Regions from separate parts of the Methylobacterium sp. EM32 genome, predicted to be linked through region 1. Evidence: riboswitches for the same ligand, from Rfam matches in the RefSeq annotation. Region 1 holds a riboswitch; the other holds the start of a gene.
What was found. Region 1 has a riboswitch for glycine ahead of ABZT49_RS00120 (D-amino acid dehydrogenase). Riboswitches for the same ligand answer to the same signal wherever they lie in the genome.

Region 1 (22,126 bases):
CGGACCGGGCTGAAGCTGAAACCCTTGAGCGCGTCGCGGCGGGCCCAGCGGCGGTTCTGCACCATGCCGAACACCTCGGGCTGATCGGCGACGATCCGCTTCTGGATCTCGGCGTAGAGCGGGGCGCGCTTGTCCCAGTCGGGCGTGGAGCGCGCCTCGTCGATCATCCGGGCGACCTCCGGGTTGTCGTAGAACGACATCGCGAAGTACTGGCCCCAGGAATTCGGGTGGTACTGGTAGGCGACGGCGTCGGGATCGGTCGAGATCGGCGTCACGAAGACCGAGGTCAGGTTGGGCGAGGTCTCCGGCTTCGAGCCCTTGGCGACCATGTTCGGCCACTGCTCGGGCCGCATGTCGACCTTGATGTTGAGGGCGGCCAAGTTGTCGAGGAGGAGGAGGCCGATGCGGCGCGCCTCCTCGAGCCCGGCGATGTGATAGTATTCGAGCGTGATCCCGCCATTCGGGGTCGCCGACTTCGCCAGGTACTCCTTCGCCTTGGCGAGGTCGCGCCGCGGCATGCCCGGCACGTCGATATGGCCCTTCATGCCGGCCGGAAACACGCTGGTCTGGAGCTTGGCGGCGCCGTTGTAGATCTGGACCAGACCGTCATAGTCGATGGCGTGGGCGATCGCCTTGCGCAGGTTCGGGTCGGCGGTCGGTCCGACCTTGTTGTTCATCTTGATGCCGAAGGTCGTCATGCCGGCATGGTCCTCGATCGCCACGCCCTTCTGGCGCGCGACCTGGACGTAGTCGTCCGGCGTCAGGCCCTCGACGATGTCGGATTCGCCCCGGAGCAGCGAGGCCTTCTGGGCGGCCGGCTCGCGGACGATGCGGTAGATCACGCCGGCCGGGCGGTGCGCCTTACCCTGCGGCCAGCCCTTCCAATAATCCGGCACGGAGGCGAGCTCGTGGAGCACGTTCGGCTCCCAGCGCTTGATCGTGAACGGGCCGGAGCCGGCCTCGTGGTCGGTGAGCCACTTCTGCCCGTCGTCGCCGTCGACGGCATGCGCCTCGACCTGCTTTTTATCGACGACGTACCACCAGGGCAGGAAGGACAGGAACGCCGCGTAGGGCTTCTTCAACGTGAAGCGGACCGTCTTCGCGTCGACCGCCTCGATGCCCTCCGGCCCGAGGAAGTCCTTCAGCATCCAGGCGACGCCCTTGTTGAGCTTCAAGCCCCGGACGAAGGAGTAGCGCACGGCCTCGGCATCGACCGGGTCGCCGGTGTGGAACTTCGCCGTGCCGGTGAGGTGGAAGGTCCAGGTCTTGCCGTCGGGGCTCGTCTCCCAACGCTCCGCCAGCCAGGGCTTCACCTCGGCCGGGTTGCCCTCGTACTTGACGAGGGCGTCGTAGACCGCCTGCTGCAGCATGCGGGTCGACCAGTCGTAGCGCACGTGCGGATCGAGCACCGGCACCTGCTGGCGCCCGCCGAACACGATCACCTTGCGGTCGCCGACGCGCTCGAAGGCCCCGGCTGGACCAACGGCACTCGCGAGCAGGGCCGCCGCGAGCAATCCGAGGCCGAATGTGCGCATCGGGCGATTCCTTTGATCAGAGAAGCTGGCGGACGGCGCCGGCGACGATCCGGCGCGACAGGAGGACGGGAGCATCGACAGTGGCGCGGACCTCGCGGCGCATCGCCTCGGTGTAGCCCATGCAGTGCATGACGATCAGGTCGCGGTCGGCGAGCGAAGCGGCGCGCTCCGCCATGGCGTCGCCGGCGTAGGGCGAGGCCGCCACCACCTTGGGCTCCCCGCGAAAGACGTGCCGCGCCGGAAATTCCTCGACCTGGCGGGCGAGCGGCACCATCACGCCGAGCTTCGGGCAGGAGGCGGCGAGCGCCTCGACGGTGGAATCGACGATGCGCTGGGCCTCGACGAGGAGCGTGCGCTCCAGCGGCTCGACCTGCGTGCCCGTGCACAAGAGGACGACCGCGTCGTGGCCGTGGCGGTCGACGGCCCGGAGGAGATCCGACAGGCGCTCCTCGATGCGAGCCTTCGACAAAACCGCCTCGCGCCCGTCGCGCAGGCGGCTCGCGAAGGAAGCCTCGCCCGCGCCCGGATGGAGGGCGGCGATCTCGGCCTCCGAGGCGTCGTCGAGCACGCCGTATTCCCGCGCCTCGACCGCCCCGCCGATCTCGGCCAGCATCTCCGGCACCATGTCGATCCGCGGCGACTGCCCGATCGTCACGAAAGCGAGCCGGCTCGTCCGTCCCATGCTGCCACCTCCGCCCCGGCGTTGTTGGTCGGGCCGAAGCTAGTCCCGTGCCGGACAGGCCCGCTATAGGGGAGGGCCCTTAGGGTGGGGGTGATGACGGCGTGGGCTTCTGCCCTCCGGGTGGGCAGTCGGGGTCGGACGTCCGCACGACGATGCCGACGGAATGTCGGGCCGATGGCCTGCATCGACGCCCGAGACCCGCTCCGCCGTGCCGGATCCTGCGAGCCCGCCTCTACCAGCGGTAGGACAGCGTGCCGAACACGTTGCGGGGCTCGCTGTATCGGCAGCCATTCACGGTGACGCAGGTCACGTAGGAATGGTCGAGAACGTTGCGGGCGTTGATCTGCGCCCGCCATCCTTTGAGGCTCGGGTCGGCGACACCGAAATCGTACAGCGCGATCAGGTCGAAGAGCGTGGCGGCGTGGGTGTCGAACGTCGCGCCCGAGATGTTCGAGCTGCCGACATACCGCACGCCGCCCCCGAGCCGCAGGCCCGGGATGCCGAACGTGCCCATGTCGAAGGTGCCGAACAGCGCGGCCTGATTGTAGGGCACGAGATCGATGCGCTGGTTCAGGTTCGCCGCCACGGTGGTCCGCGTCTGCCGGGCATCGGTGTAGGAGTAGGACGCGATCGCCTCCAACGGCCCGAAATTCGTCCGGGCTTCGGCCTCGAAGCCCTGCGACCGGATCTGCCCGGTCTGGGTGCTGAACGTCGGGCTGACCGGGTCCGGTACCAGCGCGTTCGTCTGATCGATGCGGTAGAATGCGGCGCTCAGCAGGGTGTCGGCTCCCGGAACCTCCCAGCGCAGGCCGCCTTCGTACTGCTCGCCCAACGACGGCTGGAAGGGGTTGCCGTTCCGGTCGGTGACCGCGAACGTCTGGAACGACTGACTGTAGGAAACGTACGGCGCCAGCCCGTAATCGCCGAGGTAGAGCAGGCCGAGCCGGCCGCTGAAGGCGCTGTCGTTCTGGTCGAGGCGTCCGCCGGTCCGGTAGGTCAGGATCTGTGTGCGTGCGAAATCCTGGCGACCACCGGCGAGCAGGACGAAGCGATCGAACTTGATCTGATCCTGCGCGTAGATGCCGACCTGATCGAGCAGGCTCTTCGACCCGGTATTGATGGCATAGTTGATCCGCGGATATGTCGTGCCGTATACAGGGCTATAAACGTTGAGATTGCCGACGGTGCCGTTCGTGTAGCGCTCCGAGTTCAGGAAGCTGCGATAATAGTCGATGCCGGTCAGCAGGGTGTGGGCGGTCGGGCCGACGACGAACTTCGTCTCCAGCGACGTGTCCGAGGCGACGCCGGTCGCATTCTCGTTGCGCATGCTGAGACCGCGCGTTGCGACCTGCCGGTTCGCCAGCAGCGAGGTCGGGGTCAGGTAGTCCCAGTCGACCCCGGACTGGTAGTAGCGCAGGGCGTGGCGCAGGCGCACCGCATCCGAGAAGGCGTGATCGATCTGGTAACCGATCGTGCCCGATCGGGCGTCGAAGCGGTCGAAGGCCGGCTCGCCGTAGAACCGGTTGAAGGCGAACCGGGGAAGTGGTCCGTTGGGCAGCAGCGTACCGACCGCCGAGAGCGGCGCCTGGAACCGGGTGTGAATCTCCTGGTAATAGCCGAGCAGCGTGACGGAGGTCGCCGCCGACGGCCGCCACGTGATCGCGGGCGCGATGTAGCGCTTGTCGTCGGGCGTGAAGTCGAGATAGCTGTCGCTGTTGCGGATCAGCCCCGTCAGTCGGTACGACCACGCGCCGTCGTCCGACAGCGGCCCGGTGAAATCTCCTGACACTTCCTTACGGTTGTACTGGCCGAAGGTGACGTTCATCTCGTTGAACGACGTCTGGAGCGGGCGCTTGCTGACCGCGTTGACGACGCCGCCGGGCGAGAGCTGGCCGTACAGGATCGACGACGCCCCTTTGAGGACTTCGAGGCGCTCGAGGCCGTAGGGCTCCTGCGTCCCGTCATAGACGCCCGATTGCAGCTTCAGCCCGTCGCGCAGCAATCCCGAATTGCCGGTCTCGACCGTGAAGCCGCGGATCGTGAAGCCGTCGGAGGTCCTGGCGAAGCCACCCACGGCCTGGCTGGTCATGCCGGACGTGTAGGCGAGGGCCTGGGCCAGCGTCGAGGCACCCTCGTCGCGGATTTGACGGGCACCGACGACGTTGATCGTCTGCGGCGTCTCGATGATCGGCGTGTCCGTCTTCGTCCCCGACGCGCTCACCTTGGGGACGTAGCCGTTGACCGGCCCGGTCGCGGGATTGAGCGGGAGCCCCCCTTGTCCGGCCACCTGGATCTCGTCGAGGGCGACGGTCGTCTCGCCCCCGCTCAGGGATTGCGCGGCCGCGGCGCCGATCGGTGCCGGCCCGACGCAAGCCAGGGCGGAGAGCGTGGCGACGGACAAGGCCGCGCTTCCGAGGTATCGGCCGGTTCGGGCCTGCCGGATGCGTACGTCTCCAACTGAGCGGTCCATGCGGAAACCTCCCGGGCCTGTGCGCAGCACCGCTCCCGCTCCGCTGCGCCGGACGGGCCGCCCTTGAGCCTCAGTCCATCGATCGCATCGTGTTTGCGCGAAGCGCTTACATCAGCAATACCGATCTCTACATTAAGCTGTTGGGAGCCCGGCTTGTGATAATTACGACACAAACCATAATCATAACGATTCAAAAGTATGGCGTGACGACTGGCTCCGTCCATTGCTGGCATGTCCTGCACTTGACGAAGTCGGATCGTTGCCGTGACCAGGGGGCGGTGGCGTGAGGGGCAGCTTCCGTCGATCAATGGCTTGGCTGCATGCCTGGGCGGGGCTCGTCGCCGGTTGGCTCCTGTTCGCGGTGTTCGTCACCGGCACCGCGAGCTACTACCGGGCCGACATCTCCCGCTGGATGCGGCCGGAGCTCGGCGCGGAGAGCGAGGTCGATCCGGGTCGCGCGGCCGACATGGCGGCCGCGGCTCTGGCCGCCCGCGCGCCAGATGCGCGGCAATGGTTCGTGCGCCTGCCCCATGCCGGGGAACCCTCGATCGGCCTGCAATGGCGCGGCAAGGGCGGCTCCCGGGAGAACGTGCTCCTAGACCCCGTAACCGGTGCCCCCGTGACGGTGCGCGAGACGCTGGGCGGCGAGTTCCTGTACCGCTTCCACTACGAGCTGCACCTGCCGCCCCTCTGGGGGCGGTGGATCGTCGGAAGCGCCACCCTGATCATGCTGGTGGCGATGGTGACGGGCATCGTCACGCATCGACGGATCTTTGCCGACTTCTTCACCTTCCGGCCCGCGAAAGGCGGGCGTCGCGCCTGGCTCGACGCCCACAACGTCCTAGGCGTCCTGGCGCTGCCCTACCACATCATGGTCTCCTACAGCGGCCTGGTCCTCCTTTCCCTGACGCTGATGCCGTGGGGGGTGGCGGCGGTCTATCGCGGTGACACTCTGCGTTTCGCACAGGAATTCGGACTGACGGCGACGACCCCCCGGCCCGCCACGGGCCGGCCGGCCGCCCTCGCGCCGCTCGCCCCGATCGTCGCCGACGCGACGCGGCGCGCCGGCACGCCGCCGGAGCACCTGGTGATCGACAAGCCCGGCGACGCGGCCGCGACGGTCACGGTGTTGATGGAGCCGCCGCACGGGATCGCCCACCACCACCCGCAGATCGCGTTCGACGGCGCGACCGGCGCGTTCGTCGCGGCAACCGGTGAGCTGCGGTCGGCCGCCCGGACCTACTTCACCGTAAGCGGCCTCCATCAGGCCGATTTCGCCGGGGCCGCTCTGCGCGCGCTCTACGCCCTCTGCGGCGCGATGGGTGCAGCGATGATCGCCACCGGGCTCGTGCTCTGGACCCGCGCACGCCTGCCCGGCACCGGCGAGGAGCCGCCGCCGGCCGTGCGCCTCGTGCGGGGCCTCAACCTGGGCGTGATCGTCGGGCTGCCTGCCGGGATCGCCGTCTATTTCCTGGCGAACCGGGGATTGCCGGTCGAACTGGCGGATCGTGCGGCCTGGGAGGTTCGGCTCTTCTTCGGGGCCTGGGCTTTGACGGCGCTCGCGCCCTGTCTCCTCGCACCCGCCTCGGCCTGGCGCGCGACGCTGGGCGCCACCGGCTCGCTCTATCTGGCGATCCCGGTTCTCGACGCGATCACGGTCGGCCGTTCGGACGGTCTGTTTCTCGTCTTCGACGGGACGATGCTCGGTCTTGGCTTGCTCTGCTGGCTCGCGATGCGGAGCATTGCCCCGTCAGCGCGTGCAGCCCATCCGTGATGTGAGGGGATCGGCGATATTGGCGGTCGACAGTGCCCCCTCCGCACTGCCGGGCCATCGGATCCGCGTCCCAGGCCATCACCCGATCACGTGCAATCGGGAAGCGCCCCAGGTCGTTACTGCTTCAGAGCCTGTTTGACTTGCGAAGCCAGTACCAAAAGACATTTTCCTTCTCCCACCCACGGCCTCATCCTGAGGTGCGAACGATGTGAGCCTCGAAGGAGGCCTCCAGGGATCAGAGAGACGTCTGGGAGCCTCCTTCGAGGTCAGTCGATTGAAAATCGACTGACACCTCAGGATGAGGTCGTGGGTGGGATAAAATTCACCCAGCAGTCAAACAGGCTCTCATTGTTTTCTGCGGTGAGTCGGTATCCGCTTCGCCGGATCATGCTCTAGAGCACTTCACGATCGCGTTGCAATCGCGAAGCTCTCTAGGTTTTTGATTTTGCCGCATTTTCTACGACGAACCGGTATCCACTTCGTCGGAAAAATGCTCTAGGAGTTCGGCGCCTCCGACGCCATCACCAGCCGGATCAGCGCACCCAGCGAACCCACCTCCATCTTGCTCATCACCTTGGAGCGGTGGATCTCCACCGTCTTCGGGCTGATCGCGAGCTGGCGGCCGATCGCCTTCGAGGTCAGGCCCTCGGCCATCAGCGACAGGACCTGGCGCTCGCGCGGGGTCAGCCGGGCGAGGCGCTCGCCGTAATCGGCGGGCCCGCCGCGCGGCTCGCCCGCGGGCTCGCCGCCCTGGTCGAGCAACAGGCGAATCGCGCCGGCGACGATGCGGCGGGCGAGCACCACCGGGCGACCGGTCGCCCGCGCGACGATCGCCCGGTCGCGCTCGTCGAAGGCGACCGAGTTCAGCACGATCACCTCGCAGCCGCCGAGATCGACGATGGCGCGGGCGAGCGCGTCGCGGTCGCCCGGCATCGCGTGGGTGACGCTGACCGGGTAATCGGCGAGGGTGGGCAGCTGGACCTCCTCGATCTGGCGGGCGATCGGCTGCACGATGCCGAGGCGCTGCTCCTCCGCCGCCAGCGCCCGGATGCCGGATTCGATGGCGCGCTGGGCGTTCACCATCGGGGTCGGGCTGTCGAAGTCGCGGAGCAGCCCGGTCGAGAGGATCACCACGAGGTCGAATTCGCGCGGGCGTAAGGAGGCCAGGATCCCCGCCATGCGCTCGCCGACCGCCGCCTTCGAGACGACGACGTCCTCGCCGCTGCGCAGGCGCGTGACGAGCGACGCCTCGCCGGGCCCCGGCACGAGGGCGGCGATCCCGGCCGGCGACAGCCCGTCGAGGGCGCCCCGCTCGACCGGCTCGACCGGCCCGTTCAGCTGCAGCAGGATCTCCGGGACGATGTCGTCCCGCGGGCTCTGGCCGGCCTCGATGAACACCACGCGCTTGAGGCGACCCGCCACGAAGAACCCGCTCCCGCCCGATCCCGGGTAGGGGCCTCTCCGGATAGGCGAGGCCCGCGCCCGACCTTACCCTCGCGGCCCATCAGTGAGGAGGGGTCATGATCCGCGAATTCGAGCCCGAGGAGATCGCGCCCCTCGGCATCGGCGCCTGGATCCTCGGCACCGGCGGCGGCGGCAGCCCGTATCTCGCCGAGCTCAACCTCAAGACCCTCTACGCCGAGGGCAAACGCTGCCGGCTGATCGACCCGCGGGCGCTCGACGACGACGACCACGTGGCGGTCGTCTCGAAGATGGGCGCCCCCCTCGTCGGCCAGGAGCGCCTCGTCGATCCGGCCCACCTCGCCCGCGCCGTCCGGCTGATGGAGGAGGTCACCGGCAAGCGCTTCCGCGCCGTGATGAGCGTCGAGATCGGCGGCGGCAACGCCGTCTCGCCCTTCCTGGCGGCGGCGCATCTCGACATCCCGGTGGTCGATGCCGACGCGATGGGGCGCGCCTATCCGGAGGCGCAGATGACGAGCTTCGCCATCGGCGACCTCCAGATGTATCCGCTGACCCTCGTCGATTGCCGCGACAACGAGGTGGTGGTGGCCCGCGCCGCGTCCTGGACCTGGATGGAGCGCATCTCCCGCAAGGCCTGCACCGAGGTCGGCTCGACCGCCGCCACCTGCAAGGCGCCCCGCACCGGGCGCGAGGTCAAGGAATGGGGCGTCCTCGACACCGTCACCAAGGCGACCGGCCTCGGCCGGGCGGTGCTGGAAGCGCGGGCCGCCCATACCGACCCGGTGGCGGCGGTGGTGGCGCACGAGGGCGGCAAGGTGCTGTTCCGCGGCAAGATCGGCGACATCGACCGCACGGCGACGGGGGGCTTCCTGCGCGGCTCAGCCCGCATCGACGGGCTCGGCGACGATGCCGGCAGCCGCATGGAATTGGCGTTCCAGAACGAGTGGGCGGTCGGCTTCCGGGACGGGGTGCCGGTCGTGATGACGCCGGACCTGATCTGCGTCCTCGACACGGTCTCGGGCGAGGCGATCGGCACCGAGACGGCGCGCTACGGCCAGCGCGTGACGGTGGTGGCCCTGCCCGCACCCGACATCCTCCTGTCGCCGAAGGGTCTCGCCCATGTCGGCCCGCGGGCCTTCGGCTACGACATCGACTTCACCTCGGTCTTTTCCTCATGAAGCGCATCGGCATCGACGTCGGCGGCACCAACACGGATGCCGTGCTGATCGACGGCACCCAAGTCCTCGGCGCCGTCAAGACGCCCACCACCGCCGACGTGATGTCGGGGGTGCGGGCGGCCATCCGCGACCTCGGCGCGGCGGTCCCGCTCCAGGGCATCGACGCCGTGATGATCGGCACGACGCACTTCACCAACGCGGTGGTCGAGCGCGCGCGGCTCGAGCGGGTCGGGGCGATCCGCATCGCGCTGCCCGCCGCCCGCTCCCTGCCGCCGACGGTGGACTGGCCGGACGATCTTCGCGAAGCGGTCGATCCGCTGTCGGTCATGGTGGCGGGCGGCCACGAATATGACGGGCGCGAGCTCGTCCCCCTCGACCGCGCGGCGATCCGGGACGCGGCGTCCCGCATCCGCGACGCGGGCATCACCTCGGTCGGCATCACCGCCCTGTTCTCGCCGCTGACGGCATCTTGCGAGGAAGAGGCGGCGGACATCGTCCGCGACGTGATCCCGGGGGCGCGGATCACGCTCTCGCACACCCTCGGCCGGATCGGGCTCTTGGAGCGCGAGAACGTTACGCTGCTCAACGCCGCGCTGCAATCCTTGGGAGTCCGGACGGTCGCCGCCTTCGAGGAGGCGCTCGCCGCCTCCGGCATCGCGGCGCCGTTCTTCCTGACCCAGAACGACGGCACCGTCGTGCTCGCCGAGGTGGCAGCGGCCAACCCCGTCCACTCCTTCGCCTCGGGCCCCACCAACTCGATGCGCGGCGCCGCCTTCCTGTCGGGCCGCGACGGCGCGATGGTGGTGGATGTCGGCGGAACGACGAGCGACGTCGGCTCGCTCGTCCACGGCTTCCCGCGCGAGGCCAACAACGTCGTGGCGATCGGGGGCGTGCGCACGCTGTTCCGCATGCCCGACCTTTTGCCGATGGCGCTCGGCGGCGGCACCATCATCGATCCCGCCACCGGCACGATCGGACCGCGCTCCGTCGGCTACCGCATCACCGAGAAGGCGCTGGTCTTCGGCGGCGACACGCTGACGGCGACCGACATCGCGGTCGCGGCGGGCCGGGTCGAGATCGGCGACCGGGACCGCGTGCGCCACCTCGATCCCGCCTTCGTCGCCGCGATGCTGGCGCGCATCGCCGGCATGGTCGAGGAGGGCGTCGACCGGATGAAGACCTCGGGCAGCGCGACCGACCTCGTCGCGGTGGGCGGCGGCGCCTTCCTGATCCCGGACCGCCTCGCCGGCGTGAGCGAGGTCGTGCGCGTCGCCCATGCCGGCGTCGCCAACGCCCTCGGCGCCGCGATGGCGCAGATCTCGGGCGAGGTCGACCAGATCTTCTCCGACCTCTCCCGCGATGCGGCGCTGGCCGAGGCGCAAGGCATCGCCGAGCGCCGGGCGGTCGAGGCGGGGGCCGAGCCCGGCAGCCTCAAGGTCATCGAGGTCGAGGACATCCCGATCGCCTACCTGCCCGGCGGCGCCCGCCGCGTCCGCGCCCGCGTCGTCGGCGACGTGCGCGAGCGCGAGCGCGAGCGCGAGCGCGCGGCGGTCGCCTGAGGGGACGGGATCATTCCTGCCAGGAATAATAGTGTTCCTGATCGGTCTTTGACAGGGGAAGGCAGGCCGGCCAGATTTCGCCCGGGAGGAGACCGATCAGGAGAAGACCAGACCGGGAAGCCGGACGCGCGCGGGCGATGCGACCCACCGACGTCCGGGCTGCCGAGAAGGCGACGGATTTGCGCTAGACAGGCGCACGGCCATCGAGATCTAGGACTGACTAAGGCCGCGAACATCCTGGATTTGTCCACCATTGATCAGGACGCTGTCGACAAGCGACTTGACGAACGGACAGGCTACGGCTAAGGCTTTCAAGGTCCATTACGACGATGCGGGAGAGATCGAGGGGCTTCAGGCCGCCTCGACGCCGACGGAGCAACCGCCCCGGAAACTCTCAGGCAAAAGGACCGTATCGTCAGGACGCTCTGGAGAGAGGCGGCTGAAACAGGCCGTCCACCGAAGGGGATGTCTGCCTGCGCCAGCGGGCGGACGACGCTCTCAGGTACCGTGACAGAGGGGGCGCATCGGCGGGGTCAGCCCGCCGCCACTCGCGCTCATTCACGGAATCCAGATCCATGCCCCACATCGCCGTCATCGGCGCCGGCATCACCGGCGTGACCACTGCCTATGCGCTCATGGAGCGCGGCTACAACGTCACGGTCCTCGACCGTCACCGCTACGCCGCCATGGAGACCTCCTTCGCCAATGGCGGCCAGCTCTCGGTCAGCAACGCCGAGGTCTGGAACAAGACGGCCACCATCCTCCAGGGTCTCAAGTGGATGATGCGGCGCGACGCGCCGCTCCTCGTCAACCCGAAGCCGAGCTGGCACAAGTATTCCTGGATGGCCGAGTTCATCGGCCAGATCCGGCACTACGAGGCCAACACGGTCGAGACCGTGCGCCTGGCGCTCGCCGCCCGCCGGCAGATGCTCGCCATGGCCGAGCGGGAGCGCATCGATTTCGACCTGGAGCAGCGCGGCATCCTGCACTTCTACCGGGACGCGGCCGGCTTCGAGAAGGCGCTCGCCGTCAACGCGCTCCTGCGCAAGGGCGGGCTCGCCCGCGATCCCGTCACGCCCGAGGAGATCCGGCAGATCGAGCCGACCCTGCAGGGCCAGTATCACGGCGGCTTCTTCACGCCCTCCGACTCGACCGGCGACATCCACAAGTTCACCCGCGGCCTCGCCGCGGCCTGCGCCCGGCGCGGCGTCGCCTTCCTGTACGATGCCGCGATCGAGGCGATCGTGCCGGCGGGCGCGGGCTGGCGCATCCGCTGGCGGCCGGCCTCGCGCGACGAGGGGGCTGCGCCGGTCGCGATGGGTGAGCCGCTCGACGTCGACGGGGTGGTGATCTGCGCCGGCTGCGCCAGCCGGGACCTCGCCGCCGGGCTCGGCGACCGCCTGAACATCTATCCGGTCAAGGGCTACTCGATCACCGTGCAGTTGCACACGCCCGAGAGCCAGGACGCGGCGCCGCAGGTGAGCATCCTCGACGACGCGACGAAGATCGTGACGAGCCGCCTCGGGCGGGACCGGTTCCGCGTCGCCGGCACGGCGGAGTTCAACGGGTTCAACCGCGACATCCGGCACGACCGGATCGAGCCGCTGGTGCGCTGGACGCGCGAGCAGTTCCCCCGCGTGGCGACCGACCGGGTGGTGGCCTGGACCGGCCTGCGCCCGATGATGCCCGGCATGCTGCCGCGCGTCGGACCGGGCCGGCAGCCGGGCATCTTCTACAATACCGGGCACGGCCATCTCGGCTGGACGCTGTCGGCCGCCACCGCCCAGATCGCCGCCGACGCGGTCGAGGGCGGCCTGCCGGTCGAGGGACGCCGGCTCGCCGCCTGAGCCCGCTCGCGGGCCCCACGCCAGGCAGGGCTGTCCGGGGAAAGCGAAGAGCGCGGGACTTCTCCTCTCCCCGCGGGCGGGGAGAGGGCTGTGTTCCCGTTCAGGGAACGCAGCAAGCGGAGGCTAAGCCGGAGCGAGGGTGAGGGGGTCTCGACGAGTGAGGCTCCTCCGGAAACACCCCCTCACCCCCGCCCTTCGGGCTTGCCGAACCCCCTGAACGAGGGTTCGGCCCTCTCCCCGCCCGCGGGGAGAGGAGAATATCCGCGCCACTTCTTTCCCCGGACAGCCTTGTGCACCCAGGAGAGGCGCGTCCGGCATCCCGGTGCGGGGCGCCGTCTGCCTGTCACGAGAGGCTTGCTGCACGGCGCAACGCGGGCCAGGCATCAAGCCGAAACATGCCTGCGCGAATCATGCGCGGGCAGGATCATCCGCGCGACAACGACACCGCAAGAATCACAACAAATGCGCCGCGACGCGGCCGGAGGAACGCCCGTGAACACTGCCACGAACGCCGCCCTGCTCACGCCTCTGCCCGACGCGGCGGCTCCCGTCTCGGACGACGCCGCGCGCCGGCGCGGCGTCGTCGCCGCCGTCATCGGCAACACCCTCGAATTCTACGACTTCACCACCTACGCCTTCTTCGCTGTCACGATCGGCCGCACCTTCTTCCCCTCCGGCGACGCCTGGATCAGCCTGCTCGCCTCGGTGGCGACCTTCGGGGTCGGCTTCGTCACCCGGCCGATCGGCGGCGTGTTCATCGGCGCCTATGCCGACCGGGCCGGCCGCAAGCCCGCGATGATGCTGACCATCGGCCTGATGGCGGTCGGCATGCTGATGCTGGCCCTCACCCCGGGCTACGCCACGATCGGCATGGCCGCCCCGGTTCTGATCGTGGTCGGGCGCCTGATCCAAGGCTTCGCGCTCGGCGGCGAGGTCGGCCCCTCGACCGCTTACCTCATCGAGAGCGCGCCGCCCGGCAAGCGCGGCCTCTACGCGAGCTGGCAGCTGGCGAGCCAGGGCCTCGCGACGCTCGCCGCCGGCGCGATCGGCCTCGCCCTGTCGCTCGCGCTGACGGCGGAGCAGATGCAGTCCTGGGGCTGGCGGATCCCGTTCCTGCTGGGCCTGCTCATCATCCCGGTCGGGATCTACATCCGCCGCGCCATGCCGGAGACCGCCGGCGAGGGCGCGGGCCACGCCGAGGCGACGACCGGCGCGGTGCTCTCGCGGCTGATGCGCGACCACGGCGGCAAGCTGGCGCTGATGGTGCCGATCCTGCTCTGCGGCACGGTCTCGACCTATGTCAGCAACTACATGACCACCTACGCGATCACGACGCTGAAGCTGCCGGCGAGCCTGTCGATCGCAGCGACCGCGGTGGTCGGGCTCTGCGTCCTCGTCTTCTCGGTGCTGGCGGGGGTGCTCGCGGACCGGTACGGCCGGCGCCGGGTGATGATCGTGCCGCGGGTCCTGCTGCTCGCCGCCGCCTACCCGGCCTTCCTGCTGATGACGCAGCATCCCGGCCCGGCGACCCTGCTCGGCATGTCGGCCCTGATCGCGACGCTCGGCGCGATGAGCGGCGCGGCGAGCCTGGTGGCGATCCCCGAGTTCCTGCCGCGCAGCGTGCGCAGCGCCGGCCTCTCAGTGGCCTACGCCTTCGTCGTCACGGTGTTCGGCGGCACGACGCAGCTCGTGGTGACCTGGCTGATCGGCGTCACCGGCGATCCGCTGGCGCCCGCCTACTACGTCATCGCCACGAGCCTCGTCGGCGTCGCCGCGATGCTCGCCACGCCCGAGACGCGGGCCGAAGCGCTCGCGGTTTGAGTGAGGCGGCCGGGTGGCGACCGCCCCCGGCCCGCCCCGGGGTCTTCGCCCTCGACATCCTGCCTTCGGCGATGAACAGTCGTCGGCGCCGAAGGAGCCGAGTGCCATGACCGCCGCCGTGAGGAACGCCCCGCTCGCCGCCGACCCGTTCGCCGGCCTCGAGGTCGGCTACGACGTCCCGGCCCTGCCCGGGATGCGCGAGGACGAGATCCAGACGCCCTGCCTGGTCCTCGATCTCGACGCGCTGGAGCGCAACATCCGCAAGATGGGCGACTACGCCCGCGCCCACGGCATGCGCCACCGCGCCCACGGCAAGATGCACAAGTCGGTCGACGTGCTGCGCCTGCAGCAGGAACTCGGCGGCGCCGTCGGCGTCTGCTGCCAGAAGGTGTCGGAGGCCGAGGTGTTCGCCCGCGCCGGGATCGCCGACATCCTGGTCTCGAACGAGGTGCGCGACTTAGGCAAGATCGACCGCCTGGCGCGGCTGCCGCGCTACGGCGTCCGGGTCACCGTCTGCGTCGACGACCCCGCCAACGTGGCCGACCTCTCGGCGGCGGCCGGGCGGCACGGCACCGATCTCGATTGCTTCGTCGAGATCGATTGCGGCGCGGGCCGCTGCGGCGTCGGGAGTGCGGCCGAGGCGGTGGCGCTCGCCCGGGCGGTCGCGGCCGCGCCGCACCTGCGCTTTGCCGGCCTCCAGGCCTATCAGGGGGCGATGCAGCACCTCGAAGCCTACGCGGAGCGGCGCGCCGCCCTCGACGCCGTGATCGCGCAGGTGCGGGAGACGGTCGACGCCCTGACGGCGGCGGGGCTGCCGCCTGAGATCGTCAGCGGCGGCGGCACCGGCAGCTACCGGTTCGAGAGCGGCTCGGGCGTCTACACCGAGCTGCAATGCGGCAGCTACGCCTTCATGGACGCCGATTACGGCCGGATCCGCGACGGCGACGGCGCGCGCCTCGACCAGGGCGAGTGGGAGAACGCGCTGTTCATCCTCACCAGCGTGATGAGCCACGCCAAGCCCGGTCAGGCGGTCTGCGATGCCGGGCTGAAGGCCCAGTCGGTCGATTCCGGCCTGCCGCTGGTCCATGGAAGGAGCGACGTCGCTTACGTCAAGTGCTCCGACGAGCACGGCGTCATTGACGATCCGGACGGCGTGCTCGCGATCAACGAGAAGCTCCGCCTCGTGCCCGGGCATTGCGACCCGACCTGCAACCTGCACGACTGGTATGTCGGCGTGCGCAACGGCCGGGTCGAGACGCTGTGGCCGGTCTCGGCCCGCGGCAAGGGCTATTGAGGCAGGGCGTCGGCCGGGCGGAGGGGGGAGGATCCCTTGTTACCAAAATCGTCATTTTGGTAACAAGACGCTTGCCGGGAGGGACGTTGCTTGTTACCAAAATCACCGTTTTGGTAACAAGGCTGTGGGCCCGTGCGTGCGCTCTCCCACCTCGATCAGATCGCCTTCGCCGACTTGTGCTCGAAGGCATTCGACGCCCAGTTCGACCGGCGCTTTCCCGCGAACGGCAATTTCGTCCGGCAGAAGCGCGGCACTCGGGAGTATTTCTACCACAAGGGTTACGAGCGGGCGACGGATGACAGGCCCGGCAAGCATACGCTGATCTATGCCGGCCCCGTCGACGATCCGGAGGTGCAACGGCGCGTCGAGAATTTCGGGCGCAACAAGGATCTCTACCGGACTCGTCGCGAGCTGGCCGGCAAGCTCCGCCACTCCGGCCTGCCAGCACCATCTCCGATCGAGGGCAGGATCCTGGAGGCTTTCGCCAGCGTCGATGCCTGGAGCCGGGTCGTTCTCGTCGGCACGCTGGCCTATCAGAGCTACAGCGGCCCCTTGGCCGTCCTGCTCGGTGAGGCCGAGTACCGGACGCAGGACGCGGATTTCGCCGAGTTCTTCGTCCCCGCCGCTCGGGATATGATCGACCTCCCGGCGCTGCTGCAGAGTGTCGACCCGACCTTCGAGCCGGTCTTCCATCCGGCCGAGGCCTCGGTGCCGGTCGGGTTCCGCAACCGGATGGGCTACAAGGTCGAGCTGCTGGTGCCCGCCAAGGGCGGGGCGAGCCCGGTCTACCCGTCCCGCGTCATGGCGAATATGGGCGCCCAGGCCCTCAAATACCTGGAATTCCTGGTCAAGGATCCGGTCCGGTCGGTGGCCCTGTACGATGCCGGGATCCCCGTCATGGTCCCGGCGCCGGAGCGCTTCGCCGTCCACAAGCTCATCGTGACCTGCCTGCGCGCGAGCCACGACCAGGCCAAGGTCGCCAAGGACATCGCTCAGTGCAGCGCGATCATCGATGCCAAGCGGCTCGCCGGCATGACGATCGACCTCGGCCTGGCCTGGGCGGAGGCGCAGGGCCGCGGGCCGAAATGGCGCAAGTTGCTCGCCCTCGGCGCCGCGCGGCTCACCGACGATCGGCGGGCGGCCCTGGAGGAGGGGATACGCAAGCTGGCGCAGGTCGAAGGCCAGGATCCGGCTCCCCTGATTCCCTGGCTCGGGCGTTCCAGCGGGTAGCCGCATCACTTGCCGGTCGCGCGGATCGCCTCCCGGTAGACCGCCGCCGAGCGCAGGATGTGCCGGCTCAGGATATCCAGCAGCGCCTCGACCGGCGCTCTCACCGTCAGTGCGTGACGGTGGGCCAGGACCGTCGGGGGGAAGGCCCGGCCCACCGACCGCGCCGAACGGGGGAGAACGGTGCGGCACGGCTTCGTAAACGAATTGTGAGCAATTTAATATGGCGTTATAAAAAATCTCGTTGGACCGGAGATCCCACCCCGCCGTGGACGAGAAGCCCGTGAGGCTTCCGCCCGGCACGCCGCCATGGTCGAATGACCCCCGCGTGACGGACGCCCCCGCTGCGGCGGGCGAAGCCAGGGAGTGGGAACGAGGCGTGGCCGCATCGGACAGCAAGGCCGGCAAGGCGCCGACCCGGCGCCAGACCGGGGCGCCGACGCTCAGCGACGTGGCGCACGAGGCCGGCGTCTCGCCCATGACGGTCTCCCGGGTCATCAACGCCGACGGAAAGGTCCGGCCGGGCACCCGCCAGCGGGTGGAGCGCGCCATCGCTGCCCTGAACTACCGGCCCAACATCTCCGCGCAGATCCTGGCCGGGATGAGCCAGATGCGCATCGGCCTGCTCTACAGCAACCCGAGCGCGGCCTACCTCAACGAGTTCCTCGTCGGCTGCCTCGCCGCGGCGAGTGAGGCCCAGGCCCAGCTCCTGGTCGAGATCTGCGAGCCCGGGCAGGAGGGCGCGACCGCCGCGCGCGTCCTCGCCGGCGGGATCGACGGGCTCCTCCTGCCGCCGCCCCTGTGCGACTCGGAGGACGTGCTCGCGGCCCTGGTCGAGGCGGGCCTGCCGGCGGTGCGCGTCGGCACCTGGGATGCCGAGCCGGCGACGGGTGCCGTCAGCATCGACGGCTACGCGGCGGCCCGGACCATGACCGCCCACATCGCGGCGCTCGGGCACCGCCGGATCGGCTTCATCCGGGGCAACCCGGACCAGACCGCGAGCGAGCGCCGCTTCCTCGGCTATCGCGACGGCATGCGGGAGGCGGGCCTCGCCGTCGATCCCGACCTCGTCGCCCCCGGCCTGTTCACCTACCGCTCGGGGCTGGAGGCGGCCGAGCAGCTTCTCACCCGGCCTGAGCCGCCGACCGCGATCTTCGCCAGCAACGACGACATGGCCGCCGCGACCGTCGCGGTCGCCCTGCGCCGCGGCCTCGCCGTCCCCGACGACCTGACGGTGTGCGGCTTCGACGACACCGCCATCGCGACGACGATCTGGCCCGAGCTCACCACCATCCGCCAGCCGATCCGCGAGATGTCGCACGCCGCGATGGTCCTGCTCCTGAAGGCCGCGCGGGCGTGGCGCCTGGGTCAGGAGCCGGAGCGCGCGCACATCGTCCTCGACCACGCCCTGATCCGCCGCGCCTCGGACGGCCCGCCGCGCTGAGCGGGGCGGCCCGCCTCGTATCCGCACGGTCGATCACGCCGGGACGCTTGACAGGACACGGCCCGGCAGCGGTATGGTAGCGCTATCAAATGAGAGCGCTATCAAAACGGCGTTCGGTCATGATGACGGTCGCTCAGGCCGGGCGAGGGGAGGGGCATGACGATGTCCGACGAGGCTTCGCCTTCGCGGCGGGACGGCCGTGCGCCGGAATTCGCTGCCGTATCCCCCTCATCCTCCGCGGGCGCGACCTATCCGAGCCTGCGGTCCCGGCGGGTCCTCGTCACGGGCGGGGCCTCTGGCATCGGCGAGGCCCTGGTCGAGGCCTTCGTCGCGCAAGGCGCGCGGGTGCTGTTCTGCGACATCGCCGACGCGGCGGCCGCCGCCCTCGTGGCGCGGCTGACGCCCGGCGCGGCGCATCCCCCGCTCTACCTCCATTGCGACCTGACCGATCTCGACGCGCTCGTCGCGATGGTGGCCGAGGCCGAGGCGGCGCTCGGCGGGCTCGACATCCTCGTCAACAATGCCGGCAACGACGACCGCCACCCGGTCGCCGACGTGACGCCGGCCTACTGGGACGAGCGCATGGCGGTGAACCTGCGCCACGTATTCTTCGCCGCCCAGGCCGCCCTGCCGGGCCTGCGGCGGGCCGGCAACGGGGTGATCCTCAACTTCGGGTCGGTCAGCTGGCATCTCGGGCTGCGCGACCTGCCGCTCTACCAGATGGCCAAGGCCGGGATCGAAGGGCTGACGCGGGCGCTCGCCCGCGACCTAGGACGCGACGGCATCCGCGTCGCCACGATCGTGCCGGGCAACGTCCAGACCCCCCGGCAGGAGCGCTGGTACCGGCCGGAGGACGCGGCCGAGATCGTTGCGGCCCAGTGCCTGGACGGGCGGATCCAGCCCGCCGACGTCGCCGCCCTGGTCCTGTTCCTCGCCTCCGACGACGCGCGCATGTGCACCGGCCACAGCTACTTCGTCGATGCGGGCTGGCGTTGAGCGGAGGGAGACGCGAACGGCATCGGATCTCCGCGGACGATCGTTTCGGAACCTGTTCGATTAAGCCTCGACGGATTTGACACCCCCCTCGTCATTCCGGGGCCGCGCAGCGGAGCCCGGAATCCAGAACCGTGGATGGCCCGGGATAATGCGAAACGTTCTCCGCTCCGTTCCGGACGACCCGGAAGCTTGTTTGACTCGCGAGGACGGCACCACGAGAAACTCTTTTTCCACACGCTACCTCATCCTGAGGTGCGAACGCAGTGAGCCTCGAAGGAGGCCTCCAGAAATCTCGGGGCTATCTGGAGGTCTCCTTCGAGGTCAGTCGATCTTCAATCGACTGACACCTCAGGATGAGGTTGTGGGAAGGAGCAATCTTATCGGCTGGTCGAATTAAGCTCTGAGATTTTGGAATACGGCTCCGCTGCGCGGTTCCGGAATGATCTACAAACGGCTCCAGGTCACGGATCTGTGGCATCGGCAATCGCAGGCCGATTTGCTGGATTTCGCGGATTATACAATCGTCTTGCGAAAAAATATCAGAATTACTCGCGAAATATGCGAATTTATACTTGCTGAAACAAAACCGCCATGCAAATCTCGGAACCAAGCCGACAGGCAAAGACGAAGCGAAACCGGGCAGACGCCAGAGGGTCCGGGCGGCCCTGAGGGAGGAGGAAGCCGATGTCCGATGCGTCGAGGCATGATCCCTCAGCCCATGCCGCCGTGGGTAGCCTGCACGAAGCCCGCCACCGGCTCCGGATCTCGTCCGCCCGTGACGCGCGCACATGAACCCGGCCGACGCCTCTCCCGGCCCCGCACCGAACGCCCCCGCCCTCGAAGCCTCCGGCCTCTCGAAGTCGTTCGGCGCGGTGGAGGTTCTCAAGAGGATCGACCTCGCGGTCCGCGCCGGCGAGGTGCAGGCGATCATCGGCGAGAACGGCGCCGGCAAGTCCACCCTCATGAAGATCCTGGCCGGCAACCAGCCGCCGTCGCGCGGCGAGATCCGGATCGACGGCGAGGCCGTGTCGTTCTCCGGGCCGGCGGATGCGGAGAGGCGCGGCATCGTGCTGGTCCACCAGGAAATCCTCCTGGCGCCGGACCTGACGGTCGCGCAGAACATCTATCTCGGCCGGGAGATCGGCCGGGGCGTGATCCTCGACGACCGGAGGATGAACGAGGGCGCCCGCCGGGCGATCCGCGACCTCGGCGGCGACCTCGATCCTGGGACGATCGTCTCGCGGCTGTCGATCGCACAGCGCCAGCTCGTGCAGATCGCCCGCGTGCTGCTCGTGCCCCACCGCATCGTGATCTTCGACGAGCCGACGGCGTCGCTGACCCCGCACGAGACGGACGCGCTGCTGACTGTGATCCGCGCCATCCGCCGCAAGGGCGTCGGCGTGCTCTACATCTCGCACCGCCTGGCCGAGGTGAAGGACATCGCCGACCGGGTCACGGTGTTGCGCGACGGAAGCCTCGTCGCGTCCCATCCGGCGAGCGCGCTTCAGCCGGCGGACATGGCGCGGCTGATGGTGGGCCGCGACGTGGCGAAGCTCTACCCGGACCGGCATGCGGCCGCAGCCCGCGAGACGGTGCTGGAGGTCGACCGCTTCACCGTGCCGGGCCACGCGCAGGAGGCGTCCTTCCGGCTCGGCAAGGGCGAGATCCTCGGCTTCGCCGGCCTCGTCGGCGCCGGCCGGACGGAACTGATGGAAGGCCTCGTCGGCCTGCGGCCGGGGCGCGGATCGGTCCGCCTGTTCGGCCGCCCGGTGCGCTTCACCGATGTCCAGGCGAGCCTCAAGGCCGGCGTCGCCTACCTGTCGGAGGATCGCAAGGGCAAGGGTCTGCTCCTCGCCAAGGATCTGGTCGTCAACCTGACGCTGGCCTCGCTGAAGCAGTTCGGCGGCCGGTTCCGGATCGATCGCCGGAAGGAGGCCGAAGCCCTCGACCGGGCGATCCGCGATTTCGACATCCGCACCGGGTCGCGGACGATCCTGGCCGGCCAGCTCTCCGGCGGCAACCAGCAGAAGCTCCTGCTCGCCAAGATGATGCTGCTCGATCCGAAGGTCGTCATCATCGACGAGCCGACCCGCGGCATCGACATCGGCAACAAGGAACAGATCTATCACTTCATCGCCGCGCTGGCCGGCGAGGGACGCGCGATCGTCGTCGTCTCGTCGGAGATGCCGGAACTGATCGGCATCTGCGACCGCATCCTGGTGATGCGGTCCGGCCGGATCGTCGGCGAGGTCGCGGGGGAGCGCATGACCGAGAACGAGATCGTCCAGCTGGCGACGGGCGTGACGGCGGGAGAGGCGGCATGAGCGTGACCTCCGCTCCCTCCGGCCCCGATGAGGCGGCGCCCGCCGTCCGGGCTAGAGCGTCCCGGGACTGGGACATGGCGGCGATCGCCCCGTTCGTCGCACTGGCCCTGCTGCTGGTGCTCGGCTACTTCGCCAGCCCGAACTTCGTGTCGCTCGCCAATCTCGGCAACGTCGTCACCCGCAGCGCCTTCATCGCCGTCATCGCCCTCGGGGCGACCTACGTGATGACCGCGGGCGGCCTGGACCTGTCGGTCGGGTCGATGCTCGCCTTCGTGGCGAGCCTGACGATCCTGTTCTTCAACGCCGCCGGCATCGCCGACCCGCTGACGGAACTCCTGCTCGGGATGGCGCTGGCGCTGGCCCTCGGCGCGGCCTGCGGCTTGGTGAACGGCCTGATCACCACGGTCGGGCGGATCGAGCCCTTCATCGCGACGCTCGGCACGATGGGGATCTTCCGCGGCCTGACCTACTGGCTGTCCCAGGGCGGCGCGATCACCGTGCGCGACCGGGACCTGATGGCGCTCTACCGGCCGGTCTACTCGGGCAGCTTCCT
Region 2 (9,211 bases), on a different contig from region 1:
CTGGAAGAGGCCTGCAATCGACGCTATCGAGGAGCGCTCATCCGGACGAGCAGCTTGCGACGATGATGGATACTCTAGAGGATCGCCTGGAAGCGATGCACCCCCTGCTGGAGGATGGGGCGGATCTCCCGGGACGGAGCATGCCGAGCACCAGGATGCCTGGGAGCGACCGGTGGGTTGGAGAGTTCTGCTGTCGAACGCGGCGCGGCCCCGCCTTCGTGCTCTGGTCGCTTGGCAGACCCAATGGTGCGCTCAACGCGCGCTATCCGGACGGCTCCCGGGGCGTGATCGTCCATACTCTGGACCATGGGTGGCGGCGGCGCGCGTCGGGGCCGCGGCTTTGGACCTACGGGACGATGGAGATCAAGGAGGACGACGTCGCGTTCCACGACGGCGTCCAGCCCGTCTACGAGCCGCCGGCACCGGACCCGTCCGACCTGGAGGCCGTGCTGGCCCGCGACCCCGACTTCCTGGCTGCCCTGGAGAACGATCGGTTCGCGCAGGCGATCTACGCGATCTTTCAGAACCGCACCTTCATCGAAGATCGCAGCGGCCGGGCGTGGATGTGCGGCGACCGCCAGGCGGCTCACCTGGTCGCGGACCTTCGCGGACGGGGTGAGAGCTACCACGACTATTACTTACGGGAATTCGAAGGCACGTGGCCGGACGACGAAGCGTCTGAAGTGATCTCGCTGCTGAAATCGATCGCCTGTCTCCAAGACCCGCTCTCCCTTCCCGAAGTCAAATTCGGGGTGGGAACGGTCGTCCTCCCCGACGGAACGAGCGAGACGATCCGTGACGAGGCGCAGGCGCGCGAGGTCGAGGCGCGGTGGCACGGTCAGCTCGCGCAGTTCTGGCAGCAATGCGGGCACCTGCGCGACGAGCAGATATCTGGCTTCCGGGATCGTGTCGCAACGATCGATCGGCAACCGAATCGGGACGTGTTCGACCGCCTTCGCGCCCACCTCGCACGCCTCGGCTGGCACACGGAGACGAACGAGGACCGTAACCGGGCCCGAGCGGCGGCGCGGCAACGCGGCGTGGAAGTGCTGCAGGTCGTCAAGCAGCGGGAAGCCCGCCCGGCGGGCGAATGCCCGAGCTGGGCCAAGCCCATCCTCGAACGCCGGGAGCGTCAACGCGACCGGGGTAGCTTCGGCCTGACCCGAGCGACGGCCCTCGCCGGGCTCGACGAGGACGAGCGCGAGGTCGAGCGAGGCTGGGTTCCGTGCCGGCTCGACGACTTGGCGGTCACCGGCCGCATCGGCGAGGAAGAGTACACCGACCTGTCGGGGCGCCTCCTCGATCACTGAGGGAACACCGGCTCCCGATGCCCCGCACCGGGGACCGGCGCGCTCACGCCGCCATCGGCGCCGGGATCTCGGTCTCGCGCTCGGTCACCAGGTCGGCGGCGATGTGGCCGGAGCCGGCTGCCATGGTCCAGCCGAGCGTGCCGTGGCTGGTATTGAGCACCAGCCCCCGGATCCCGGTGCGGCCGAGATAGGGCACGTTCGAGGGTGTGGTCGGGCGCAGGCCACTCCAGGCGGTGGCGGCGGAAAAGTTTCCGGCATTCGGGAAGGTGCGCCGGGCATTCTCCAGGATCGCCGCGATGCGCGCGGCGTCGAGGTGGCGGGTGTAGCCCGACAATTCGGCGGTACCGGCGACCCGCAGGTGGGTGCCGAGATTCGAGTAGACCAGCTTGTACTCGTCGTCGGTGAGGCTGACCTGCGGCGCGCCGTTATGGCCCTCGATCGGGATCGAGGCCGAGTAGCCCTGGGCCGGGTAGATCGCGAGGTTGACGCCGTAGCGGCGCAGGAAGAGCGCCGACCACGAGCCGAGGGAGACGACGACGTTCGGGGCGGTGAGCCGCTGGTGGCCGCCCGCCACCATCGCCTCGACGCCGGTGATCCGGTCCGCCTCGGGGGAGAGCAGCAGGCGCGTCGCCTCCGAGCCGTACAGGAAGGTCGCGCCCATCGCGGCGGTGCGGGCGGCGAGCGCCTGGGTGAAGGCGCGGGCATCGCCGCTCTCGTCCTCCGCCGTGTAGGTCGCCGACCACGTCGTCGATGGCGTGGGCGAAGGCCGGCTCGAGCGCCAGCACCTCGTCGAGGGAGACCACCCGGCGCTCGCAGCCGTGCTGGCGCATCAGCTCGGCGACGGGCTTGGCTGCCTCGAACTCCTTGGCGTCGCGGTAGAAATGCAGGATGCCGAGCGTCTTCTCGGCGTAGGCCAGGTTCTCGGCGGCGCGGATCTCCTGGAGCTTGGCCCGGCTATAGGCGCCGAGCCGCACAATCTCGACGGTGTTGCGGCGCGCCCGCTCCGGGGTGCATTTGCGCATGAAGCCGGCGATCCACGACCATTGGTGCCGGTCGAGGCGTGGCGTGAACAGCAGCGGCGCCTTCGCGTCGAACAGCCACTTCATCGCCTTGAGCGGCGCGCTCGGATTCGCCCAGGGCTCGGCGTGGCTCACCGAGATCTGGCCACCATTGGCGTAGCTGGTCTCAAGCCCCGCGCCGCTCTGGCGGTCGATCACGCAGACCGACAGGCCGGCCTTGGCGGCCCAGTAGGCCGTGGCGGCGCCGACGACGCCGGCGCCAAGGACGATGAGATCGAAGGAGGTCTTCTGGGCCGACACGTGTTCCATCCTTCCCGCCGGTCTTGCGGCGGATGACAAAGGTTGGAACTCTATTCGGATGGCCTGAGAGATTCGCCGGGCGCATGACCCGGCTTGCTCCATCGGCAGGCGTCGCGCGCCCGCTCCAGCGGGCCCTCTCGGTCGCGGTCCTTCTACCTGAGAGCTTCAGCGCGCAGCACGGCTGGCACGCCTTTCCCCTTCGGTGCCGGCATGGCGCCGGTCTCTCCCGCAATCGTCAACGTACGGCCTAGCCCGTAGCACGGCCGTACGGGGGCGGGAAGCGCCAAACGTCGCGAAACCGCAAAGTTCGGTCGCTCCCGGGCAAGCCGGGATCGACCAGTCCCGTTCGAGCGGGGACCGGTCGCTCCGCTCAGGCCCGGCAGGCCTCGAACCCTTTGCGGATCGCCTCCGGATCGAGGTGGCGGCCGATGAAGACGACGCGGGACTCGCGCGGGTCGCCCGGCTTCCACTCGTCCTGCAGGTCGCCGTCGAGGATCATGTGCACGCCCTGGAAGACGAAGCGGCGCGGCTCGTCGGGGAAGCTGACGATGCCCTTGCAGCGCAGGATGTCGGGCCCCTGAACCTGGGTCAGGTCAGAGATCCAGGGCATGAACTTGTTGGGATCGACCGCGCCGGGAAGCCGCGCCGAGATCGACTGGATCTCGTCGGAATGGTGGTGATGGTGCCCTTCCTCCAGGAAGTCCGGCTCGACCTCGATGATGCGGGACAGGTCGAAGGCCTTGCGGTCGAGCACGGTCTCGAGCGGCACGGCGCAGTGCTGGGTGCGGTGGATCTCGGCGGAGGGGTTGATCGAGCGGATCTGGCGCTCGACGGCGTCGAGGCCGGCCGCGTCGACGAGGTCGGACTTGTTGAGCAGGATCACGTCCGCGAAGGCGACCTGGTTCTTGGCCTCGGGGGCGTCCTTCAGGCGCTCGGACAGCCACTTGGCGTCGGCCACCGTCACCACGGCGTCGAGGGTGGCGGCCTCGCCGACATCCTGGTCGACGAAGAAGGTCTGGGCCACCGGCGCCGGGTCGGCGAGGCCGGTGGTCTCGACGATGATCGCGTCGAACTTGCCCTTGCGCTTCATCAGCCCGTCCATGATCCGGATCAGGTCGCCGCGCACGGTGCAGCAGATGCAGCCGTTGTTCATCTCGAACACTTCCTCATCGGCGCCGACCACGAGGTCATTGTCGATGCCGATCTCGCCGAACTCGTTGACGATCACGGCGTAGCGCTTGCCGTGCGGCTCGGTGAGGATGCGGTTGAGGAGCGTGGTCTTGCCGGCGCCGAGATAGCCGGTGAGCACCGTGACGGGGATCTTGTCGGACATGCGGGGCCGTCTGTTCGCTGGTGAGCCGGGCGCCGGGAGGCGCCGCGAGGGTGATATAGTGTATCACTCCGCCCGGCGCGAGGCCGGCCCGGGGAAGCGGGCGACGTCGCACAGGAGTTCGACGAAGGCGCGCGCGCCGTGGTCGAGGAGGGCGCGGCCGGCTTCCGCCGTGCCGAGGCGGGCGTCGCCGATGGCGCCGGCCGGGTTGAGGTCCTGCGCGTGCCAGGCAAGCGCCGCCGGGCGGCCTGCGCGCAGATGGGTGTAGTCGCGCTCGATCGCGCGGCTCGCCGGCACGAAGTCGCGGATCGCCGCGCGCCGCACCAGGTCGGGGCGCAAAGCCAGCATCAGGGCGGTCTCGATCCCGCCGCCATGGATGCCGTGGCGCACCTCCTCGTCCGGGAACAGGCCGGGCGGGGTGCCGAAGCGGCTCCAGGCGGTGGTGACCGCCACCATGCCGTGCCGGCCGCGCAAGGACAGGGCCACGAGGTCCATGAGCGCGCTGTTGCCGCCATGCGACGACACGATGACGAGCCGGGTGCAGCCCGCCCGCACCACCCCGTCGCCGATCTCGGTCCAGGCCTTCAGCGCCGTCTCAGGGCTCAGCGTCAGGGTGCCGGGAAAATCCCCGTGCTCGGGCGACAGGCCGACGGATTGCACCGGCAGCACCCGCACGTCGAGGTCGTCGGGGACGAGGTCGGCAACCCGCGCCAGGTAGCCCTCGGCAATGACGACGTCGGTGGACAAGGGCAGGTGTGGGCCGTGCTGCTCCACGGCCGCCACCGGCAGCACCGCCACGGTGGCCGTCAACGCGCCGTCGCGGCACTCCTCGGTGGTCAGGTCGCCCCAGGGCCGGGCCGGCATGGCGTCACTCCCGTTGATGGTGGCGCGCACCATAAGCCGCGGACGGACCGGCCGAAACCGGCGCAAGTTCTTCACCTTCGCGTCATCCAGCCGTCACAGGCCGGCTGGCATGTGCGCCGTTGAGGGCGCCACTCGGCGCCCGGCCTGCCGCCCTTGCTCTCATGATGCACGCGCGGCAGGATTTGTCTCGAGAGCGGGGGCGGGTGCCATGGCAGCGAGCGAGCAGGCTTCGGCCGTGGATGCGCCGCGCCGGGCGGCCAAGCGCCTCCGCCCCCCCGGCGCCAAGAGCGTCGGCTGGGCCCTGATGCAAGCGGCCCGCCTCCATCGCGGCCGCATCGGCGACCGCCTGGCGGAGCTCGATCTCTTCGCCGGGCAGGAGCAGGTGGTGCAGGCGCTGGCGGCGGCCGGTACCATGACCATGGGCGACCTCGCCGCCACCCTGCGGGTGCGCCCGCCCACCGCCTCGAAGACCATCACGCGGCTCGCCGCCATGGGGGTGGTCGAGCGCCGGACCGAGGCCGGGGACGGCCGCATCGTCCGGGTGCGGCTGACCGAGGCCGGCCTGGCCAAGGCCGCGGCGATCGAGGGCCTCTGGGACGAGATCGAGGCCGAGATGCTGGAGGGCTTCGACAACAAGGAGCGCCGGCGCCTGCGCAAGCTCCTGCGCCGCGCCACCCGCAACCTCGCCGAGGCCGCCGGCCTCGAGGCGCACGAATCCGACGCCGAGGCCGAGGACGATCTCGAGGGCGGGCTCGACGGCGGGGATTCGAGCCGCGACATGGATTGAGGCGGGGCTTGGATTGAATCGGGGCTCGGACCGGAAGCCTTTTCGATCGAGCCAGCAATATTGTCACCCGCCGCGTCATTCCGGGGCCGCGCAGCGGAGCCCGGAATCCAGAACCGCCGGATGTTCAAAGTAAGGCGAGACGCGTTCCGCCCCCTCCTCAACCACCTGAGTATCTGGATTCCGGGCTCCGCTGCGCGGCCCCGGAATGACACCGAGGGCGGCAATACTGCCGAGAAATCTAACCACGTTTCGCAACAGCTTTCGGATCGACGTTCGGACTAGTCATACAGCCTATACCGTCCCGCCGAGTGGATTAGTTCGCACGCCACATGCCAGATCCCGAAGATCAGGCGACGCATAACCGTTATTGCCTTACCAAGGACACCGTTCTTCAATCTTCTACCGTACAGGCGAATGGCTTGCGGCGGGCGCAAGATCGGGTTGACCGGCAGAGACGAGTGTCCGATTACGAACAGTGCAGGGCGAGCGAGGCAGGGCCGTCCGGGTTCCGCGCGCGCCTGCTGCGCACGCATGTCGCGGCCCTGGCGGTCGCCCTGCTGGTGCCGGCGCTGCTCATCATCGGGCTGATCGCGCATCACTGGGTCCAGGCCGAGCGGGCGCGGATGGAGGAGCGGACCGCGACCCTCAACGCCCACGCGGTCGAGCAGATCGATCGCTTCCTCAGCGGCCAGATCGCGATGCTGCAGGCGCTCGCGACTTCGCCGGCCCTGGAGAACGGGGATTTCGCCCGGTTCGACCGCCAGGCGCGGGAGCTGGTGCGCCTGCAGGGCATCAACATCGTGCTGCGCGACGCCGACGGGCAGCAGCGCGTGAACACGCGGCTGCCCTGGGGAGCCCCCCTGCCCCGGGCGGTCATCGACAACGACCGGGTGGTGCGGGAGACCGGCGCGCCGGCGATCTCCGACCTCGTCGCCGGCACCGTCACCGGCCAGCCGATCGTCGTCGTCACGGTGCCGGTGCGGCACGGCGGGGCGCTCGCCTATTTCCTGAACGCCACCCTGCCGGCGCCGCTCTTCGGCGAGTTCCTGCGGGGCGCGGGCATTTCCGCGCCCTATTCCGGCTCGGTCGCCGACCGGAACGGGATCATCATCGGCCGATCGGTCGACACCGCGGCGGCGGCCGGCAAGCCGCTGCCGGGCTTCCGCTCGGTCTCCGGGACGACGGGGCAGTGGTGGGGCCACAACCTCAGCGGCATCCCGGTCTTCGGCACTCATCACCGCTCCGCCCTCTCGGGCTGGGTGGTGACGATCGGCATCGAGCAGGCGGCGTTGCGGGCGCCCTTCGTCACCTCCGTGCTGGTGCTGGCGCCGGTGATCCTCGGCCTGTCGCTGATCGCCCTGATCGCCTCGCTGCTCGTCGGCCGCCGGATCCTGCTCGCCAAGGCGCTGCTGGCGCGGGCGGCGGACGACCTCAGCCGCGGCGTCGCCCTGCGGATGCCGGTGACGCCGATCCGGGAGGTGAACGAGGTCGGGGCGGTGCTGGCGCAGACCTCGGCGATCCTGCAGCGGCAGGCGGACGCCCTGCGCAAGAGCAACGCCGACCTCGAGGACCGCATCGCCGCGCGCACCCGGGAGCTCGTCGCGAAGGAGGCGGTGCTCACGACGACCCTCGACGCGATGGACCAGGGCCTGATCATGGTCGACGCGCAAGGAAGGGTCGCGGTCACCAACCGCCGGCTCGCCGAGCTCCTCGACCTCGACCCGGCCTTCCTGGCGGCGCGGCCGTCACGGGCGGAGATGCGGCGGGTCCTGACGGCCGCGGGGGAATATGCGGGGGTCGATCCGGCCTTCGAGCACGCGATCGCGGTCGGCGACCTCGCGGTGATCGGCGAGCGCTACGAGCGCACGCGGCCGGACGGCACGATCCTGGAGGTCCACAACGCCCCGACCGCCGATGGCGGCGTGCTGCGCACCCTCACCGACATCACGGCGCGCCGGACCGCCGAGGCGGCCCTGCGGCGCAAGAAGGCCCTGCTCGACGCGACGCTCGCCAACATGGACCAGGGCGTGCTGCTGATCGACGCCGCCGGGATCGTCCAGCTCTGCAACGAGCGGGCGATCGACCTCCTCGGCCTGCCGCCGGAGTACCGCCACGGCCACCCGACCCTGGCCGAGCTCGTCGCCTGGCAGAGCGCGAGCGGCGAGTTCGGCGACGCCGCGGCGGAGCGCGCGCCCTGGCTCGCGCTCACGGGCGACCTCCTCGGTGCCCCCCCGGTCTACGAGCGCACGCGGCCCGACGGCACCGTGCTCGAGGTGCGCACCGTGCGCCTCGCCGAGGGCGGGGCGATCCGCACCGTCTCGGACGTGACAGAGCGCAAGCGGCGCGAGCTCGCCGTCCTGGAGGCCAACCGCGTCGCCGAGGCGGCCAGGGTCCAGGCCGAAGCCGCGCAGCGCCAGGCAGAGGCGGCGAGCGCCGCCAAGACCGAGTTCCTCGCCACCATGTCGCACGAGATCCGCACGCCGCTGAACGGCGTGATCGGCTACGCCGAGCTGCTGGTCCGGGCGGGCGACCTGTCGCCGGCGCAGAGCCGCAGCGCCGCGCGGATCCAGGAGGCGGGCCAGGCCCTGCTGACGGTGGTCAACGACGTCCTCGACTTCTCGAAGATCGAGGCCGGGCAGATCGACCTCGACCCGCAGCACTTCGGACCGGCGGCCCTGGCCGACGGCGCGGTCGCGATCGTCCGGACCGCGGCCGACGCCAAGCGCCTGGCACTGACCGTCGAGACGGCGCCGGGCCTCGCGCCCCGCCTGGTCGGCGACCCGGACCGGCTGCGGCAGGTGCTGCTCAACCTCGTCAACAACGCGATCAAGTTCACGCCGGCGGGACGCGTCACCCTGCACCTCGCGAGCACGCCGCTCACATGCGGGCGTCACGCCCTGCGGGTGGCGGTCAGCGATACCGGAATCGGCATCCCGGCCGACCGGCTCGGGCAGCTCTTCCAGCGCTTCAGCCAGGTCGACGGCTCGATCCGGCGCCGCTTCGGCGGCACCGGCCTCGGCCTGGCGATCAGCCGGCAGCTGGTCGAGGCCATGGGCGGAGAGATCGGGGTCGAGAGCCGGCCGGGCGCCGGCTCGACCTTCTGGTTCACCGTGCCGCTGGCCGCCGCCGCCGAGGAGGACCCGGCCCGGGAGCGGCCCCCGCTCGCGCCGCTCGCGCGGCCGGCCAAGGTCCTCCTCGTCGAGGACAGCCCGATCAACCAGGACATCGCCCGCGCCATCCTGGAGCGCCGCGGCCACGCCGTGAGCGTGGCGGGCGACGGCGCCGAGGCGGTCTCGGCCCTGCAGGCGGGCGGGTACGACGTGGTGCTGATGGACGTGCAGATGCCCGGCATGGACGGGCTGACCGCGACGCGCCACATCCGGGCGCTGGGCGCCCCGGCGAGCCGCCTGCCGATCGTGGCGCTCACCGCCAACGTGCTGCCGCAGCAGGTCGCCCAGTTCCGCGCCGCCGGCATGGACGACCACGTCGGCAAGCCGTTCCGGCCCGACGAGCTGCTGGCGACGGTGGAGCGGTGGAGCGCACCGCGGACGGCCGACGCGGCGTGACACCGCTTGCCGCGGCCGCGCGAGCCCTCCATCTC

Region 2: it holds a riboswitch for glycine, as region 1 does, so the genes downstream of both, ABZT49_RS21030 (D-amino acid dehydrogenase) here and ABZT49_RS00120 (D-amino acid dehydrogenase) in region 1, are expected to answer to the same signal.

The regions. Positions count from the first base shown of each region.
Region 1 covers NZ_JBEXZS010000001.1:20,281-42,406, forward strand. The annotation lists gene ABZT49_RS00085 (ABC transporter substrate-binding protein) at 1-1,535, opposite strand, end outside; gene ABZT49_RS00090 (AroM family protein) at 1,552-2,217, opposite strand; gene ABZT49_RS00095 (TonB-dependent siderophore receptor) at 2,450-4,618, opposite strand; gene ABZT49_RS00100 (PepSY-associated TM helix domain-containing protein) at 4,971-6,461, shown strand; gene ABZT49_RS00105 (AroM family protein) at 6,957-7,883, opposite strand; gene ABZT49_RS00110 (DUF917 domain-containing protein) at 7,982-9,061, shown strand; gene ABZT49_RS00115 (hydantoinase/oxoprolinase family protein) at 9,058-10,620, shown strand; glycine riboswitch at 10,943-11,040, shown strand; glycine riboswitch at 11,044-11,136, shown strand; gene ABZT49_RS00120 (D-amino acid dehydrogenase) at 11,196-12,467, shown strand; gene ABZT49_RS00125 (MFS transporter) at 12,960-14,288, shown strand; gene bhcC (3-hydroxy-D-aspartate aldolase BhcC) at 14,395-15,582, shown strand; gene ABZT49_RS00135 (GSU2403 family nucleotidyltransferase fold protein) at 15,715-16,812, shown strand; gene ABZT49_RS00140 (hypothetical protein) at 16,818-16,967, opposite strand; gene ABZT49_RS00145 (LacI family DNA-binding transcriptional regulator) at 17,189-18,253, shown strand; gene ABZT49_RS00150 (SDR family oxidoreductase) at 18,410-19,249, shown strand; gene ABZT49_RS00155 (sugar ABC transporter ATP-binding protein) at 20,038-21,573, shown strand; gene ABZT49_RS00160 (ABC transporter permease) at 21,570-22,126, shown strand, end outside.
Region 2 covers NZ_JBEXZS010000159.1:976-10,186, reverse strand. The annotation lists gene ABZT49_RS21035 (hypothetical protein) at 357-1,310, shown strand; partial or broken gene ABZT49_RS21030 (D-amino acid dehydrogenase) at 1,354-2,638, opposite strand; glycine riboswitch at 2,764-2,868, opposite strand; gene ABZT49_RS21025 (GTP-binding protein) at 3,000-3,962, opposite strand; gene ABZT49_RS21020 (creatininase family protein) at 4,026-4,823, opposite strand; gene ABZT49_RS21015 (MarR family winged helix-turn-helix transcriptional regulator) at 5,032-5,610, shown strand; gene ABZT49_RS21010 (PAS-domain containing protein) at 6,069-9,176, shown strand.